Candidatus Ruthia magnifica str. Cm (Calyptogena magnifica): one gene and its partner. Each later gene encodes a partner of the first gene's protein in a complex. Links are inferred from orthologs where the notes say so. Each region holds a gene or a part of one and is shown on either strand. Other genes may lie near its edges.

Region 1 (9,358 bases):
TTTAAATCTGCCTTACCTACCTCTTCTGGATTTGAATAGGTGTCATCATGATATTGTTGGTCGCGATAAATAAAACCAATAATATCAGCATCTTGTTCAATTGAACCTGATTCGCGTAAATCAGACATTTGTGGTATACGACCTTTACCAGCCTTGGGGCGTGATTCAACAGCACGGTTAAGTTGTGACAAAGCAAGTACGGGTATGTTAATTTCTTTGGCTAAGGCTTTAAGAGAACGGGAAATTTCAGAGATTTCTTGTACCCTATTTTCATTTTTTCCATGTACGGTCATCAGTTGTAAGTAATCTACCATAATTAGTGCCAAGTCAGGATATTGGCGTTTTAGTCGCCGACATTTTGCGCGAATTTCTGTTGGTGTAATGGAAGGGGTTTCATCAATAAGAACTGTAGATTTTTCCAAGGCTAATACGGCATGATTAAAGCTATTCCAGTCAGTTTCAGTCATAGTATTGCGTAATTTTGAGCCTTCAATGTGACCAAATGATGAAATCATACGCATTACTAACTGTTCAGTTGGCATCTCTAAACTAAATACTACGACTGGTTTAGGTTCTTTAGCAGTAATAGCAACGTGCTCAATAATGTTCATTGAAAGAGCAGTTTTACCCATAGAAGGGCGTCCAGCAATGATAATTAAATCGCCATTTTGTAAGCCAGAAGTTAATTTATCTAATTCACTAAAACCAGTTTCTAAACCACTTATGCTGCTAGATTCTTGCATTTCGTGTACGTGATTGACAACATCTTTAATAATGTCTCTTACATTAGTAATGTTTTGTTTTCCACGAGTCACTTGTTCAGCAATTTCAAATATTTTTTTCTCAGAAAAATCAATAAGCTCCTGAACTTCAATTTCTTTTGGATGATAGGCAGTGTCAGCAATTTCGTGACTAACAACAATCAGTTGACGATAAACGGATAATTCGCGTACGTGTTTAGCATATGCTTCAATGTTAGAAATACTAGGGGTATTTTCAGCAATTTGAGCTAAATAGACAAAGCCACCAATGGTTTCTTCAGAGCCTATTTTTTTAACTTGTTCTTTAACTGTGAGAATGTCAGCAGGTTGCTCGTGTTGTAATAGAATGGTAATGGCATTAAAAATAATTCTATGCGAGGCATTGTAAAAATCTGCCTCGGTCAAAATATCTGCGACACGATCCCATGCTTCATTGTGTAGCAATAAGCCACCTAAAACAGATTGTTCTGATTCAATTGAATTGGGTGGTATTTTGACGTTTTTGGTATTCATTGGCTTTTAAAGTACCTTTTAGTTGGCTTTTTATGCTTCTTGAAAGCCCTCAATAACAACTTTAATACTCACCGTAATATCTGTATGTAAATCAACACTGATTTCATATTTACCTGTATGGTGAATTGTCTCGGGCATGTTAATATTACGCTTTTCAACTTCAAAACCGCTTGCTGCAAGGCTTATTTGAATATCACTGGTATTGATAGAACCAAACAATTTGCCCTCTTCCCCTGCATTGGCTTGAATGGTACAAACAGTACCTGTCATCTTACTCTCAATCACTTGTGCATTTTTAAGTATTTTAGCTTCGCTAGCCTGTAGTTCGGCTTTAATTAATTTAAATTTAGCCAAGTTTGTTTTAGTTGCGGGCTTAACTTTACTTCGAGGAATTAAAAAGTTACGAGCATAGCCCGCCTTAACATTGGCTAAATCGCCTAAGTCGCCTAATTTTTGAATTTTTTCTAATAAAATTACTTGCATGATAGACTCCTACTTTTTGTGTTTGTCAGTATAAGGAATAAGGGCTAAAAATCTAGCTCTTTTAATGGCAGTTGTTAGTTGACGTTGAAATTTGGCACTGGTGCCTGTCATTCTTGATGGTGTAATTTTTCCACTTTCATTAATGTTTTTAAGCAGTGTATCAACATCTTTATAATCAATTCTTGTAATACCTGCTGCCGTAAAACGGCAAAAAGTGTTAATTTTAATTTGAGGTCTGCGTTTTCTTTTTACTTGCTTGGCCATTATGATCTCCCCTTTTCTTTGTCTTTATTAGCCATCATTATCGAAGGTGTGGTGATTACTCCATCTTCAGAAATGATTAAATTTCGAAGAATAGCATCGTTAAAACGAAAATTATAATTAAGCTTATCAAGTACCTCTTGATCGCATTCAATGTTCATCATTAAGTAATGTGCTTTATAAATTTTTTTGATTGGGTATGCTAAATGTTTACGCCCCCAGTCTTCTTTTCTGTGAATTTTACCACCACCAGTAGTGATGATTTCTTTGTACTTCTCCATCATTGTGCCTACCTGAGCTGATTGATCAGGGTGGACAATAAGTGTAATCTCATAATGTCTCATGAGTTGTGTCTCCTTATGGTTATATAGTAACTTGGAACACTGCGCTCTCAAGCAAGGAAGGGGGAATTTTATACTAGTTATTTGTTTTTAACAATCGTTTAACGATGTATATTGAGTGAATTTTGTTAAAATTCAGCTAATTTTACTATTTTGTTTAAACAATTAACTATTACAAAATTTTTCATCACTCTAATTTTACTAAGTGCAGTGATTTTTGTCGTGTATTTAAACCATTTAAGCCAGTTGCTTTATGATGCGTTCTCTTATAATACAAGCACAAATGCTTTGAGTTTTGAGCAACAACCAAAATCGATGATTAATATGCTTTTACTGGTGGAAGACCAATCATTTTTTAAACATCCTGGTGTAGATTTTAAAGAAATTATTAGAGTTGTTCGTGACTATATATTTTATGACAAGCCACTTCGCGGTGCGAGCACCATAACGATGCAGTTAATCAAAAATACCTTGTTAAATAGAGAACGAAGTTTAGGGCGAAAAGTTAAAGAAGCATTGATGGCATTATTATTAGAACATTCGTTTGATAAAAAATTCATACTCAATCGTTATATAAATACTGTATATTTAGGTCAAAAAGGCAATATAAGTATTAATGGTTTTACCAATGCTACTCGGTTTTATTTTAATAAAAAATTGGCATTGTTATCCTTAGAAGAAATGGCTATGCTCGTGGCTTTGGTTAAAGGTCCTGATTATTATCATCCAGTTAGACATTCGTTAAGATTACTTAAACGTAAGCAATTGGTTTTATCTATCTATCAGAAGTTTGAGAAAATTGTAAAATAGCAAAATGATGAATTTATTGGCAATTGATACATGTACTGATACGTGTTCAGTGAGTCTGCACACTCAAGATAAAATATTTTCTCGTTTTGTTCAAGGTGTGGAGAAAAGTTCAAGTCTAATATTATCACTTTGTGATGAGGTTTTTAAAGCGGGCCAATTATCACCATCTGCCTTGGGTGGTATTATTTACACCAAAGGCCCTGGTTCTTTTACAGGAGTTAGGATGTGCGTTAGTGTAGTTCAGGGTATATCATTGGCACATGATATTCCTACAATAGGGTTTTCAACACTTGAGTTACTTGGATTTGGTGCGTTTAAAAAATACAATACTAACAAGATTGCCATTGCATTTGATGCGCGTATGAATGAGATATATTGGGGTATTTATCAAAACCAAGTTTTATCTAAGGAAAGTTTACAAAAGCCTAATGAGGTGGACATACTTGGAAAAGATTTTATTGGCGTGGGTAGTGGATGGGGTGCTTATGAAAATGAGCTTATTCAACAAACAGGCATTAGTACTTATATTGCCGATTTTTATCCAAAAGCTGAAAACCTTATAGCACTTTACTTAGTCCATATTAACAACAACATTAATTTTAGCAATAAGTTAGCATTGCCAACTTATTTACGTAATAATGTTGCGCATAAGTCGCTAAAATAATGTGTTTATCAAAGGTCTCAAGTTTAAATAACTAACAGGATTGGTTTATGTGGAAATGGATTAAAGCGTTTGCTTCGCCTAAAAACTTTTATCAAATTAGTCAAAAAATCATCCCTTGGTTTTTATTTCCTTTCATTGTTTTAACACTGATTGGTTTGTACTGGGGATTGATTGTTGCACCTATTGATTACCAGCAAGGTGAGATTTATCGTATTATGTTTATTCATGTGCCTGTTGCATGGATGAGTATGTTTATTTATTTGGTATTGGTGATTTCTGGCGGTATTGGCTTAATTTGGCAAATTAAATTAGCATATGTAATTGCTAAAGTGTCAGCACCCATTGGGACGGCGTTTACTTTTTTAGCTTTGATTACTGGTGCAGTTTGGGGTAAGCCGATGTGGGGTGCTTGGTGGGTGTGGGATGCACGCCTAACTTCAGAGTTGATTTTGCTGTTTTTATATTTGGCTTATATGTCACTTAATAATGCATTTGACAATCCTAAAACCGCATCTAAGGCCTCTTCAGTATTGGCCCTTGTGGGCTTGATTAATTTACCTATTATTCATTATTCGGTTAAGTGGTGGAATACATTACACCAAGGTGCATCAGTCAGTATTAATAAAGTGGCTATTCAAGATGCTAATATGTTGATTGCATTATTATTAATGGGCGTAGCATTTAAGTTTTTATATGGCACGCTTATGTTGATGAGGGCTAGAGACGAGGTATTGGTGACAGAGCAAAACTCTAGTTGGGTTAAAAAAATAATTATGGAGCATAGATAGTGATCTTAGCAGAATATTTTTCTTTTCTTCCGTATGGAAAGTACGCTTTTTATATTTGGTTTTCTTATTTGACAACCTTGATTGTGATTGCAACTTTATTTATACGCACGCACTCTATTCACAAAAATGCAATCAAACAGTTACGTATTAAATATTTAAGAGAGAGGCAATCATGACAAAACGACAAAATAGAATGACATTGGTTGCTTTATTGGTAATAGGTGTGAGTTTGACAGGTTATTTAGGCTTAAAAGCCTTTAACGAAAATTTATTGTACTTTTTTTCTCCTACTGATGTTACCGAAGGCAAAGCCCCAAAAGGTAAGAGTTTTCGTTTAGGTGGTATGGTCGCTAAAAATAGTGTTAAGCGTGACGGTGTTAAAGTTACGTTTGATGTCACCGATTATGTCAACACCTTTCGTGTTAATTATTCAGGAATTTTGCCTGATTTATTTAAAGAAGGTCAGGGTATTATTACAACTGGTTCTTTAATTAATGGTATTTTCATAGCAACTGAAGTGCTCGCCAAGCATGATGAGAGCTACATGCCACCAGAAGTGGCCGATGCATTAGAAAAAGCTAAAAATAAATAATGAAAAAATTTCTACCTTTAGTTTTATTTGTTGTATTAGCTGTATTTTTATATATAGGTCTTGGACTTAATCCTAAAAAATTGCCTTCGCCTTTGATTGGTAAAACATTTCCAAATTTACAAGTTGAAGACTTTAATACTGCTGAAATTTATGCTATTCAAGATAAATTAAAAAAAAAATATCTTTAGTTAATATTTGGGCTTCTTGGTGTGTTACTTGTAGAGTAGAACATGAAATGCTCATGCAAATAGCCAAAACTAATTCATTGCAAATATTGGGAATCAATTACAAAGACACCAAAAATGATGGCAATATCTTTTTAACTAGACTTGGCAATCCGTATGATTCGATTGTATTTGACCAATTAGGTAAACTTAGCCTTGAGTTAGGCGTCTATGCCACACCTGAAACTTTTATTATCGACCAGCAAGGTATTATTCGTTTTAAGTGTGTTGGTGAATTAACGCCACGAATTTGGGAAAGGCAGATCTTGCCACTAATTAGCCAACTAAAAAATAGTACAAGATAAAAATTTAGTATATTTTTTATCAAGATCCATTGACAGTTCTGATATTTAATAAATAATTTAAGTTTAATTTAAAGCTTGATGTTTTTTAAATAAAAATAAGGTTCATATACAAAAGAATAAATCAGATTTAGTTGTAGAAATTGCACAAATTTTCAATTTAACAAAAGTAGATGCAAGCTTATGTATTGAATGCAATGATAGACGTAATTACCTCAGTATTAGCCAGTAGCGATAATATAGCTATTACAGATTTTGGCAGTTTTGTTATTCGTGATCATACAACGTATACTACTCGTAATTCTTAAACAGGCGAAGTAATCCAAATTGAGACTTCTAAGTCTGCATTTAAAACAGATAAATTACTTAAAGAATCGGTTAATTCTTAGAATTTTTTTAAGTATAATTCGTTCGGTACTTCGTATAATGGATATATTTTTTGGGCGCTTAGCTCAGTTGGTAGAGCATCGCTCTTACAAGGCGAGGGTCACAAGTTCAAATCTTGTAGCGCCCACCAAAAAAATTTCGGAGCGGTAGCTCAGCTGGTTAGAGTGCCTGCCTGTCACGCAGGACGTCGCGGGTTCGAACCCCGTCCGCTCCGCCATAATTTTTCTTTGTTATGGTTTCCGATTTGTCCAACATCCGAATTTTAAAAACATAACAAACCCATGTAGAATACAAATATTTTCGTTTATAATTCTCGTTTTTTATTAAATAAACGGTTTTTAGATTATTAATCAATTAACCGTTAACACACATCATTATGCTAGGTTCAATTAGAAACAAAACCAAGGGCTGGGTCGCTTATTTAATTGTTGGTTTAATTACCATTCCTTTTGTTTTATTCGGTATTAGTGAATACTTCACTGGTGTTTCAAATATTGTTATTGCTTCTGTTGATGGTGTTGACATCTCAAAAGCAGAATTTCTTGCAAAATTTAATCCGCAAAAAAGACGCTTACAACAAGAGCTGGACAAAAAATATGACACAGAATTTGATGCCATGTTAAAGCAATCCATTCTTAATCAAATGATTGATAAATATTTGCTTGAGCAATTATCTAACGAATTGTCGTATGAAACAACTGCCAATGAACTTAATACTATTATTCAAGCCAATAATTTATTCAAAAAAAAAGGGCGATTTTCATTAGAAAAATATAAGCAATTATTAAGACTCAATGGTTATACAACAATAAAATATGAGGCGATAAAGTTACAAGAATTAACCGAAACTCAAATTAAATACAATTTATTAGATTCTGCTTTCGTAATACCAACAGAACTTGCGAAATTACAAAAGTTGAATGATCAACAACGACAATTCAGTTATATTGCTATTCACGCTGATGATTACGTTAAAGAAGTTAAGGTTGATGTGCAAAGTGTCAAAAATTTTTATAATAATAAAAAAGCGTTATTTTTCGCACCAGAGCAAGTAAAAATAGAATTTGTTGAGTTGTCATTAAATAAAATTTCAAAAAATATTAAAGTAAGTGATGATGAATTGTTTAATTTTTATAAAGATGAGCAAGAGCGTTTTACTAGAGAGGAAGAAAGACAAGCGCAACATATTTTGCTTGAAGATAAATCAACTGCACAAAAAGTTATTGCCCTATTAAACAATGGTGGTAAATTTGCTAAACTTGCTGAGCAATACTCTCAAGATACGGCTTCTAAAGCTAACGCAGGAGATTTAGGCTTTTTTACTCGTGGTGTTATGTTGCCAGAATTTGAGAAAAAAGTATTTGCAATGAAACTTAACGAGGTTAGTGATTTAGTTAAATCTGAGTTCGGTTATCATATTATTAAACTTAACAATATTAAAGTCAAAACACTTAAACCATTTGATGCGGTTAAATCAGAATTACTTGATTTATACACTCAAACACAAGCACAAAAAGTGTTTTACAGTTTAACTGAACAATTAACCCACTTGGCTTACGAGGTAAATTTAGAGGAAATTGTTGATCAAATGAATTTAAAGCTTCAAGTGAGTGATTTTTTTGACAGGAAGAATACTCAATTAAACCAAAAAATTGTTGTTACTGCATTTAGTGATACGGTTCTTAACAAAGGTGAAAACTCAGAAATTTTAGAATTATCAAAAAATAAATTAATGGTTATTCGTGTACGAGAAAAATTAGCACAAAGACAAAAATCCTTTATTGAAGTTAAAGATGAAATTAATGCACATTTAATGACACTACTGGCTAAAATTTTTGTTGATAATCTTGCCAAGAATGTTGTTGATTTATTGGTTCATAATGATAAAGATACACTTAAAAAATTAATGAATAAGAATAAACTTAAATGGAATCATGTTGATTGGGTGAAACGAGATTCCAGCAAAGTTAAGATGGCCATTATCAATAAAGTGTTTGCATTGGCTAAGTCAACTAATGGTAATTTTAGCTATAGCGCTCAAGATTTGGATGAAAGTAATGTGGTTATAATTAAATTATTAGGTGTTAAAACGACAGATACAAAGACAGTTAATACCACTCTTGAAAGGTCTTTATTAATTTTTGAATCAAATGAGATATTTGCAAATATCCTTGAAACGCTTAAATCTCAAGCAAAAATTAAAATTTTTAGTAGAAATTTATAATCTAGAATTATTTATTTTTAACTATTAAAATATAGTATTCCTTTAATTTAAAAAATAATTTATAGCGAATTTTGTGAAAATTGTCAAGGTTTTTAGGCTTTTGCCATTATACAGTTCAAGCATTGCCAAAACTATTCTGATAGATGTTTACAATACGACAGGTAATATTGAAACTAAATAATATACTCTTATGAACAGTATTATCAAAGATGTCACGGGTTAAAGGTATTGGAAATTTTTTTTCTTGGTAAAAGAATAGGTGGCTTGTCATCAATATTTGCTAAATTAGGACTTTTATATTTAGCAAAAGACCAAATGATTAAATTAATATTGCACATGATATTGTTATCTGATTCAGTATTTACAGGACATGAAGAGCTTTTAATTGAACGTGTTAATGCGAAATTTTCATATGTTTGGTTAGTTTTGATAAAACTATTAGAACCAGAGTCTATCATTACAAGCCAGCTTACTTACAGCATTGTTATTTTGCGCTTAATGAATGTTATTATAAATCCGATAAATTTTTTTAAATTATGCCATTTTTCTATTAAGGATTACAGTAATAGAAGGGGCACATATACTTTAATGATTACCATGTCACCAATTAGACTCTTATCATTGGTTTAAACGAATGAAAAACGTATGGCTATTTTTCGTTGGCAAGAAGGCATAAAAAGTATTTTAAAACAAGTAAAAGTCAATATCATAGAGTACCTTTAAAAACAATCCTTTGTTAGTCTCTATAGGTTTTTAGAGGCAGGGTTTATTTGATTAGTGGTTGTTTTTATTTATTAGTTTGGGCCTTTGTCATAAAAGTTATAACCAGAATCAACATAAGTTATTTCGCCAGTGATGCCTGAGGCTAAATCAGAACACAAGAATGCAGCAGCATTGCCCACTTCTTCAGTGGTTACGTTGCGTTTAAGTGCGGAACTATCTGCAGCATAATCAAGCAGTTTGCCAAAATCCTTAATGCTAGATGCCGCTAAAGTTTTAATTGGCCCT
Region 2 (9,432 bases), 330 kb from region 1 along the record:
TCATATATGAATATAATTCATTGTTAAGTTAAAAATAATCATTTTACTTTATATAGTAGCCCTTATATAATCTTTGACTTTAATTCAGTAGGAATCTCAATTATGGTTACAATACACAATTTGGGTTTTCCACGTATTGGTAGACATCGGGAGTTAAAATTTGCATTAGAAAAATATTGGTCAAATGCAATCTCTCAAGATGAGTTATTGCAAACTGCTAGTACATTATGCAAGCAATACTGGCAAAATCAAAATAAATTAGATTGGGTGCCAGTAGGTGATTTTTCTTTTTATGATCATGTTTTGGATATGAGTTTTTTATTAGGTAATATCCCAAAACGTGCTGAAAATTTATCAGATAATGAGCTAGATAACTATTTTCGAGTAGCGCGTGGGCGCGCCTTTATTAATGAGTCTGAGCGTACTTGTATTCAAGCGGGTGAGATGACCAAATGGTTTGACACCAATTATCACTATATTGTACCAGAATTTAGTCAAGAGACAAACTTTGCACTCCAAGCACAACGTCTGATTGCACAAATTAGACAAGCGCAAGCGCAAGGTGTAAAGGTTAAGCCTGTTGTTATTGGCCCAGTCACTTACTTATGGTTAGGCAAGTCTAAAGATAAAATCAATAAACTAGATTTATTAGACTCATTGGTTAAAGTGTATACGCAATTATTTGATGAATTGGTAAAGTTAGGCATAGAGTGGATACAGGTTGATGAACCTATTTTGGTCACAGAATTAGAAACAGATTGGCAAGTGGCGTTTAGGAAGGCTTATGATATATTGGCAAATAGTCCGATTAAATTGTTACTTGTTAGTTATTTTGGTACTTTACAGGATAATTTAAGCTTTGCTTGTGGCTTACCTATTGACGGGTTACATATTGATGCAATTAATGCAAAAGATGAGGTTCAATTGCTGATTGATAGTCTATCAGATGATAAAATTTTATCATTGGGTGTGGTAAATGGTCGTAATATTTGGAAAACAGATTTAAGTACAACCTTGTTGTGGCTAGAACCTATTCACCAGCAATTACAAAATAGATTATGGCTAGCCCCGTCTTGCTCATTATTGCACGTGCCTGTGGATTTAGACAGCGAGCAAGAACTGAATGACGATATTAAATCATGGCTTGGGTTTGCTGTGCAAAAATTAGAAGAACTAAGCTTATTAGCACAAGCACTTAATCAAGGTCAAGCAAGTGTAACTAAAGAAATAGCAAATAATATTGATGCCATTAATTCTAAAAAATATTCACCACTTGTGCATAACGCTAAAGTTAAAGAACGCATTGCTAAAGTAAATGATGAACTGGGTAATCGTCAATCTGATTATAAGAGTAGAACAAAATTGCAAAGTGAAAAATTTAACTTACCTTTATATCCAACCACGACCATTGGTTCGTTTCCACAAACGCTAGAGATTAGACAAGCCAGACACGATTATAAATTGGGTAAATTATCAGCAGAGCAATATATGCAAACGATGCGTTCTGAAATTAGGTATTGTGTGCAAGTGCAAGAACACTTGGGTTTAGATGTTTTGGTGCATGGTGAACCTGAACGTAATGACATGGTGGAATATTTTGGACAACAACTAAGTGGCTATGTATTTAGTCAATTTGGTTGGGTGCAATCTTATGGTTCGCGTTGTGTCAAGCCACCGATTATTTTTGGTGATATTTTTCGTCCAAAACCCATGACGCTAGATTGGATAACCTACGCTCAGTCACTCACTAATAAGCCTATGAAAGGCATGATTACAGGCCCTGTTACGATGTTGAATTGGTCATTTGTGCGTGATGACCAGCCAAGAGCGACAACATGTTTGCAGTTGTCTTTGGCTATTAGAGATGAGGTATTGGACCTTGAAAAATCTAATATAAATATCATTCAGATTGATGAAGCGGCATTAAGAGAGGGTTTGCCACTGCGAAAATCTCAGTGGCAAACTTATCTTGATTGGGCAATTAGGGCTTATCGAGTCAGTGCTAATGGTGTAAGTGATGAAACTCAAATTCACACACATATGTGTTATTCAGAATTTAATGATATTATTGAGGCAATAGCGCAGATGGATGCTGATGTTATCACTATTGAGACTTCTCGCTCGGACATGGAATTATTAGATATATTTGATGAGTTTGATTATCCTAATGAAATAGGCCCAGGCGTTTATGACATTCATTCTCCTAATATTCCTTCGGTTGATTCTATAGTTGAACTCATGCAAAAAGCGGCAAAGTACATCCCTATTAAAAGACTATGGGTCAATCCTGATTGTGGCTTAAAAACTAGACATTGGGATGAGGTAAATCTTGCATTAACTAATATGGTGTTAGCCAGCCAACAGCTTCGAAAAAATTGATTTATAAATTGGAGTAAAAAGCTTTAATAAAGTAAAGACCATGGGACGGGGCGGCAGGGGCGGCTTGCTTGCGCTGCTTATTATCCAGTATCTCTTTCACCCATTCAATGGATTTTTCACCTTTACCCACTTTGAGTAATGTGCCAACAATGTTGCGTACCATATGATGTAAAAAGGCATCGGCTTTTATGTCTAGTAGAATGTTGTCATCACATTTGTTTAGTTTTATAAATTCAATGGTTTTAATGGAGGATTTCGCTTGACATAAACTACCTCTGAAGGCTGAAAAGTTATGTTTGCCAATTAAATATTTACTGGCTTTATTCATTGCCATTATGTCCAATTTTTTTGATTCCCATAATGAATGAGCTGTTATGATGGAACAGCGAACTTTTGTGTTGTGTATTTTGTAGTTGTATTGTCTAGCAATGGCACTAAATCGTGCGTGGAAATTATCATTAACATGTTTTACCCAAGTGAAATTAACATCACTTGGTAGATTAGCATTGCCACCAAATAGCCAAACTTTATTTTCGCGCTTAATGTTGGTTTCAAAGTGAATAACCTGGCAGGTGGCATGCACGCCAGCATCGGTTCTACCAGAACAAAATACCCTAACGGGGTGATTGGCAACGCTTGATAGAGCCTGTTCAACTACTTGCTGAACAGTGCGGATGTTAGGTTTTTGACACTGCCATCCGTGGAAGTTTGTGCCTAAGTATGCAACACCTAATGCTATTTTCATGATTCAATTTTTTGGTAAAATTAAGTTAACTATTTAAATGAGTTTACATGAAAAATGAACGAACAGGGCTGGGTAGAATTATCAATGCTTTTGGCTTTTCTATGAAGGGCTTAAAGTTTTGTTATCAATCTGAAATAGCTTTTAGGCAAGAATTATGGTTAAGTATTGTGTTAATTCCTTTGGCATTTTTCTTAGGGGACTCATCCGTTGATAAGGTGCTATTAATTGCGCCTATATTTTTAGTGTTAATTATTGAAGTTTTAAACTCATCTATTGAATCAGTGGTTGATAGAATTGGTGATGGATATCACGTATTATCGGGTGCTGCAAAGGATATGGGCTCTGCAGCGGTGTGGTTGTCATTAACTCTACTTGTTATATCATGGTTAATTATTCTGATTTAGTTAATTATTTGAGCGATGATGTTGAATGCTTTACTTTTGATTCAATATCCAGTACCAACGACTATCTATCTCAGTTAGCCTTTTGCACAAAAACACAAATTTGCATTGCTTCTGAGCAAACTCGTGGAAAGGGTCAATACAACCGAACGTGGTTGAGCCAGAAAGATACAAGCATTATTTTATCAATTCGCTATGTTTTTCCTAGTAATATTTCATTGAACGGGTTAAGCTTGGTGATTGGTCTAGCATTGGTTGATGTGTTAGAAAAATACGGTATTTCTGATTTGAAACTTAAATGGCCAAATGATGTTTATTTTGAAGATAGGAAATTGGCAGGTATTTTGATTGAGAATTCACTACAAGGCGATTATCAATCAGTCATTATTGGTTTGGGGCTGAATGTTAATTTTAATCAAAATTTTCAGTGCGAAACATCTTGGATAGATCTGAAACAAATAATTTCAACGCCGATTGATAAGCTCAATTTGAGTAAAAATTTAATTAACAAAATTTTAGAATATTTTGATATTTTTGAATCAAGTGGTTTTGATGAGTTTTATGCTAAGTGGGCGAAAGTAGATTATTTATTAGATAAACAAGTTAAGCATATAAGCAAGAGACAGTTATTTAACGGTACTTGCCTTGGGATCAATCATCAAGGCGTTTTGTTGGTTGAAACTCAATACGGCGTTAAATCGATTTATTCATCTGAGTTTTTACATCTTTGTTAGTGTTGATTGGCGTAATATTTACTTTTGTGCCTGTCATTGAAACACCACCTAAGGCAAGAGTTATTTTTTATGAATAACTCTTGGTGTACTTATATCGCCAGTAACGTTACCATTATTAGTAATGACAATTTTTTTCACTTGCTTCAATATTGCCATTGATATTAACAATTTTAGCAGATTCTCATATCACCGCCAGTTCATTGTGTGCTAACACTTGCTTGTTCTTGATTATTATTTTGTTTAGGTTTTTAGTATTAAATATAATAACTGTTTAACTGTTAAAATCGTTAATTATGATCAGTATCAATCATTATGTCTAGTAATGTTCTAAGCATACAAAATATTAGTAAATCTTACGCAGGTAGGAGTGTGGTTAACGATGTTTCATTTTTTGTACAAGGTGGTAAGGTAGTTGGATTATTAGGTCCGAATGGTGCGGGGAAAACTACTTGTTTTTATATTACTTGTGGCTTGGTTAGGGCAAATTCAGGTCAAGTATCTTTGAACAAAAAAAGAATTGATCATTTGCCTATGCATAAGCGTGCTGATTTAGGGCTTGGTTACTTACCCCAAGAGCCTTCTATTTTTCGTAAGCTTTCTGTGGAAGATAACATTATGGCGGTGTTAGAATTAAACTTTAGTCTCAATAAAAAGCAAAGAGTTCATCGATTAGAAGAGTTGTTGGCAGAATTTAATATTAAACATATTCATCATATTAAAGGTATTAGCCTGTCTGGCGGTGAAAGAAGAAGAGTAGAAATTGCTAGAGCGCTGGCAACGAATCCAAAATTTGTACTACTTGATGAGCCATTTGCAAGCGTTGATCCAATTTCTGTTGGTGATATTCAAAAAATTATTTACCACTTAAAAAATAAAGATATTGGTATCTTAATTACGGATCATAATTATCGTGAAATGCTGGATACTTGTGACTACTCCTATGTGCTACACAATGGTGTGATTATTGCACAGGGTAATAAAGAGCAAATTCTTTACAATGAAAAAGTTCGTGAAGTTTATTTAGGCGGGCATGACTAGTTCTGTCTCTACAATGCACAATAATCAGGATCAACAAACCACTCAACTTGACTTTATTACGTTGGGCATAGAAAGCTCTTGTGATGAAACAGGTATTGGCTTGTATCATTCTGAGCTAGGTCTTATTGGGCACGAATTATTTTCATCCGTTAAAATTCATGCTGAGTATGGTGGTGTGGTTCCAGAGCTAGCATCACGTGATCATATTCAAAGAGTGTTGCCTTTAATTAAAGCAGTTTTAGCAGACGTAAAATTTACTCTGCAAGATTTAAGTGGTATTGCCTATACAGCCGGACCTGGCTTAGCAGGTGCACTTTTGGTAGGGTGTGCTGTGGCTAAATCTTTAGCTTGGAGTTTGGATATTCCATCCTTGGCTGTGCACCATATGGAAGGACATTTGTTAACTCCTTTACTAGAAGAATCTCAGCCTGAATTTCCCTTTGTAGCTTTATTGGTTTCAGGTGGTCATACCATGCTGATTGATGTTAAAGCTATTGGTCAATATAAAATTCTGGGCGAATCTTTAGATGATGCAGTGGGTGAGGCATTTGATAAAACAGCAAAGATTTTAGGTTTGGGCTATCCTGGCGGTCCTGCTTTAGCGATGCTTGCTGAGCAAGGCAACTACGGTGCATTTAAGTTTCCATGTCCTATGGTTGGTCGTCCTGGCCTTGATTTTAGCTTCAGTGGGCTTAAAACATTTGTACGTAATACTTTTGCCAAGTATCCTAGCAAAAAAGAAGATATTGCTAAAGCCTTTGAAGTGGCTACTACACAAACGCTCATGATTAAATGCAGAAGAGCGTTGGAACAAACTAAATACGCAACACTTGTAGTTGCAGGTGGAGTTAGTGCAAACTTGTCTTTACGTAAAAAGCTTAACCAAATGGGTCAAAAGTTGGATGTAAATGTCTTTTATCCAAGGCAAGAGTTTTGTACTGATAATGGCGCTATGATAGCCTTAGTTGGGTATTTTCGACTAAGCCACGGGCAGCATGACACTCATCATGAAATTAATATCAAGCCCAGATGGAGTTTAGAAGAATTAAGTCAAATTGAGTAAACTAAGCAAATTATTTACTCGTGTATCAAATAGGGCTTGATGCGTCATTGGTAGCTATTGAAGCGCATATTTTAGGTGACTTGCCTGAAGGCGTAGTGTGTGAGCAAAGACTACAATTATGATCTCAAAATTGAAATCAATATGCACTTGTTGACAAAGCCATTATTTACCCATATGTTTATTTTCTTAAAATATGTGATTTTTACAAGATGTTAATAATTTTTCTCAAGTTAAGGAACGGCATTACGCAAAACGTGCACTTAAAATTGCTGAAAGTAGTGGTGCATAATTTACTTTTAATCAGTCTGTCTAGTTCAGTAAAAATAATATTGGCAAGATGTTTACCAATCATGTCGCCACTAAGTGTCGATAAAGTCTTAGAATGCACTTTTATTCACAGGTAAAATTTTACTAGCATTTTTTTAGACGAATTATTCTAACTTTCTCGAGGTGTTCTAGAAAGTTTACGCCAACCCCTAAAAAACGGAAAAATCTACCTATCTCGGATTGTCTAATAAGTCACTTTCCTGTAAATTTATAACTTATTGACGCAATGAGTATCTGTATGTGTGGATTCTATGGCGACGGCACCAGTAAATGCTACTATACAACAGACTAAATTACCAAATATAAAAACAAAATATCAGGTTCGCTTTTGGATAGAATTGATATGATGTTAGACGTGTTACCTTTGCTCAAAGAAGCATTACTTAATAAAAATACTTAAAATAGCGAGACCAATGAAATTATCAGAAAAAGAGTTATTAAGGCTTACAATATTCAATTAAAAAAGACAAGGTAAACCTAACGACAAACTTACATTTGGTTAAATAGAAAAACTAGTTGCCATAAGTCAAGACAACAACCATTATTTAGTGTTATTGAAAAATTTATTTAATTGAGATAATTAAGTGCCGGCGATTTGATAACTAAAACACCAACAAAGTATGATTTTAATACTTATCGACTTATTCGTTTGTTTTTATTGTGTTGAAACTTATGGATTGGTAGCAATTTAGTTAGGTGTTGCTAACTAGAGTTTTAATAAATAATGCAATGCTTTTGTTTTTCAAATTTTCTTTCTGATATGCAATCTATATGTTATTAGCGCTTTTAGGTAAATTTTTAATTTCTAGCTTTCCTTCTTTGATTGCATCAACACAAATGTAGAAAGGCAGTATACTAATACCATTGTTCAACAATTTTAACAGCATTCTTCAAAATTTTTATGAAAATAACAAAAATAATTATCTTGAAAATAGAAAATCATTACTTTACGGGCGTTCTATTACATTTTTTACAAATGATAAAAAATAGTATCTGAGTAAAAGAAGAATATGCGTTTCTTTTAGAGGATGAGTTTCTTAAAAAGAGTGCAAATTATATTAAAGTAAGTGAATAGCCGTATTGAAGTTGATGACAATATTTTTGCAGGAGCAAATAATAGTATGATTGTTGCTCTTGTAGATTATGAATGAAAAGGTGATAAAAGAAATATTAGAAGTTTGTAAGGCATGACTGAACAACAATTATATTTTTAAGATTTTTTCTCTAAAATTGATAAAAAGAGTTAGTTACTTTACTACAATTTTTTGTAAGTAAAACTTTAATGTATGGTTTGTATTCTGGAATCTAGGTGGTATTTGACTCAAATTAGTAGTTGCTTATAGTTTCTGATAAAAAATCAATTTGTACAATTTGCGATAAAAATAAAATTTTAATCATTTCTGAAATGTATTTTGAGGATTAAAGTCGAAAATTAAAATGTTAAAGTCGCTTTATAAACAAGTAAATGAACAAAAAATCTCATGGTTTTTTATGATTATAATTTGCTTAATGTTAGGCATTCTAATGATATGGGTATAAAATATAGGAGCATTTAGAGACTATAAAAAATAAATTAATTGATATTCATATGGTGTCAAAGTTCCTCAAGTCAATTGAGAAAATTCAATTCTGTGAACAATAGGAAATAAGCATGAAGTATTTACATACCATGATTAGAGCAACTAATCTGGATAAAACATTGCATTTTTATTGTGATGTTTTAGGGTTGATTGAAGTTAGTAGGAAGAATTATCCACAGGAGGAGTTCACGCTTATTTTTTTGGCAGCAGATGAAGATGTTAATTATCCAAACTCCACATTAATTGAAATTACTCATAATTGGAATAAAGAGAAATATGTTGAAGGGAGGAATTTTGGACACTTAGCATTTAGAGTAAAAAATATATATGGGACATGCAAGCAGTTGATGGATGCAGGTGTTGTTATTAATTTTCCGCCTAAAAATGGGCATATGGCTTTTGTGCGCTCACCTGATAATATATCAATTGAACTATTGCAAGAGGGTGATGCATTGGAAATACAAGAACCATGGGTTAGCATGCCGACCATTGGTGAATGGTAAGTGTTCATAATAGTTACTAATTAAGCAAAATATAAAATGTTTAAAAGTAAAGTACAGCGTATTCTTTATGCGCTAATAACGACTTTCCATGTTTGGGCTTACTTCTTTGTTTATGAATTTAATAGATTTCGGTTTTAATTCTAACGTAATTTCTATTTGGATTAAGTTTGGGCTATAGAATTTTTTATAGTACTTCCTTTGATTTCGCCCCGCTCTATTGCTAAAAATATAGTCTTAGTGATTAATGGCAATAAATAAGGACAAAGGAAAGAGTAATGCCAAACTATAAATGCTTTATAAAGACTTCACTTAAATTAATAGGTTTATATTCTTAAGATTATTGGTTAAATATACTTTTCTTTTGCTAAAAGAAGCACTACTTGGTTAAAAAAATTAATAGAGTGAGCAAGGATTTAAAAGCTATAATGCGTAACTAGAAAGACAAGAAAAAATAAGTGGTTATTTAGAAGGTGTGATTAATAAATTGTACCTATCTGCTAGGATTTGTTATCATATTTTAAAAATGGTGAGAATACTAATTAGCAATATTTAGTTGAAGTGATTGGATATTGCTGACACAATAATTAAGAGAAAAGTATGATTGTTATTCCAGCAATAGATTTAAAAAATGGGCAATGCGTTCGTTTAAGACAGGGTTTGAT

The links.
Region 2: the proteins of tsaB (region 1) and tsaD are in contact, whole or in part, in a solved structure (PDB 4WQ4), measured with the Escherichia coli proteins. The link is inferred for Candidatus Ruthia magnifica str. Cm (Calyptogena magnifica) from one-to-one orthologs.

What each region holds. Positions count from the first base shown.
Region 1 is NC_008610.1:705,419-714,776, reverse strand. What follows is about bases 2,092-5,003. They hold tsaB (tRNA (adenosine(37)-N6)-threonylcarbamoyltransferase complex dimerization subunit type 1 TsaB), read left to right. Parts: upstream 2,092-3,173; coding sequence 3,174-3,833; downstream 3,834-5,003. Other genes in these bases: ccmE (cytochrome c maturation protein CcmE), read left to right, coding at 4,791-5,003; ccmD (heme exporter protein CcmD), read left to right, coding at 4,621-4,797; RMAG_RS03300 (heme ABC transporter permease), read left to right, coding at 3,881-4,621; RMAG_RS03310 (transglycosylase domain-containing protein), read left to right, coding at 2,570-3,169; rpsF (30S ribosomal protein S6), read right to left, coding at 2,092-2,362. Also shown: dnaB (replicative DNA helicase), read right to left, coding at 1-1,274; rplI (50S ribosomal protein L9), read right to left, coding at 1,305-1,757; rpsR (30S ribosomal protein S18), read right to left, coding at 1,767-2,021; more of rpsF, read right to left, coding at 2,021-2,091; more of ccmE, read left to right, coding at 5,004-5,213; RMAG_RS06035 (hypothetical protein), read left to right, coding at 5,213-5,401; RMAG_RS06030 (DsbE family thiol:disulfide interchange protein), read left to right, coding at 5,380-5,742; RMAG_RS06260 (hypothetical protein), read left to right, coding at 5,937-6,047; RMAG_RS03275 (SurA N-terminal domain-containing protein), read left to right, coding at 6,503-8,350; RMAG_RS03270 (hypothetical protein), read left to right, coding at 8,579-8,980; RMAG_RS03265 (enoyl-ACP reductase FabI), read right to left, coding at 9,145-9,358. UniProt on the Escherichia coli protein: Required for the formation of a threonylcarbamoyl group on adenosine at position 37 (t(6)A37) in tRNAs that read codons beginning with adenine.
Region 2 is NC_008610.1:1,039,814-1,049,245, reverse strand. The notes cover bases 4,350-7,335. They hold tsaD (tRNA (adenosine(37)-N6)-threonylcarbamoyltransferase complex transferase subunit TsaD), read left to right. Parts: upstream 4,350-5,310; coding sequence 5,311-6,360; downstream 6,361-7,335. Other genes in these bases: lptB (LPS export ABC transporter ATP-binding protein), read left to right, coding at 4,572-5,297. In the rest of the region: RMAG_RS04890 (LysR family transcriptional regulator), read right to left, coding at 1-4; metE (5-methyltetrahydropteroyltriglutamate--homocysteine S-methyltransferase), read left to right, coding at 103-2,379; tRNA pseudouridine(38-40) synthase TruA, read right to left, coding at 2,381-3,124; RMAG_RS04875 (diacylglycerol kinase), read left to right, coding at 3,172-3,528; RMAG_RS04870 (biotin--[acetyl-CoA-carboxylase] ligase), read left to right, coding at 3,507-4,259; RMAG_RS04855 (VOC family protein), read left to right, coding at 8,339-8,770; hisA (1-(5-phosphoribosyl)-5-[(5-phosphoribosylamino)methylideneamino]imidazole-4-carboxamide isomerase), read left to right, coding at 9,368-9,432.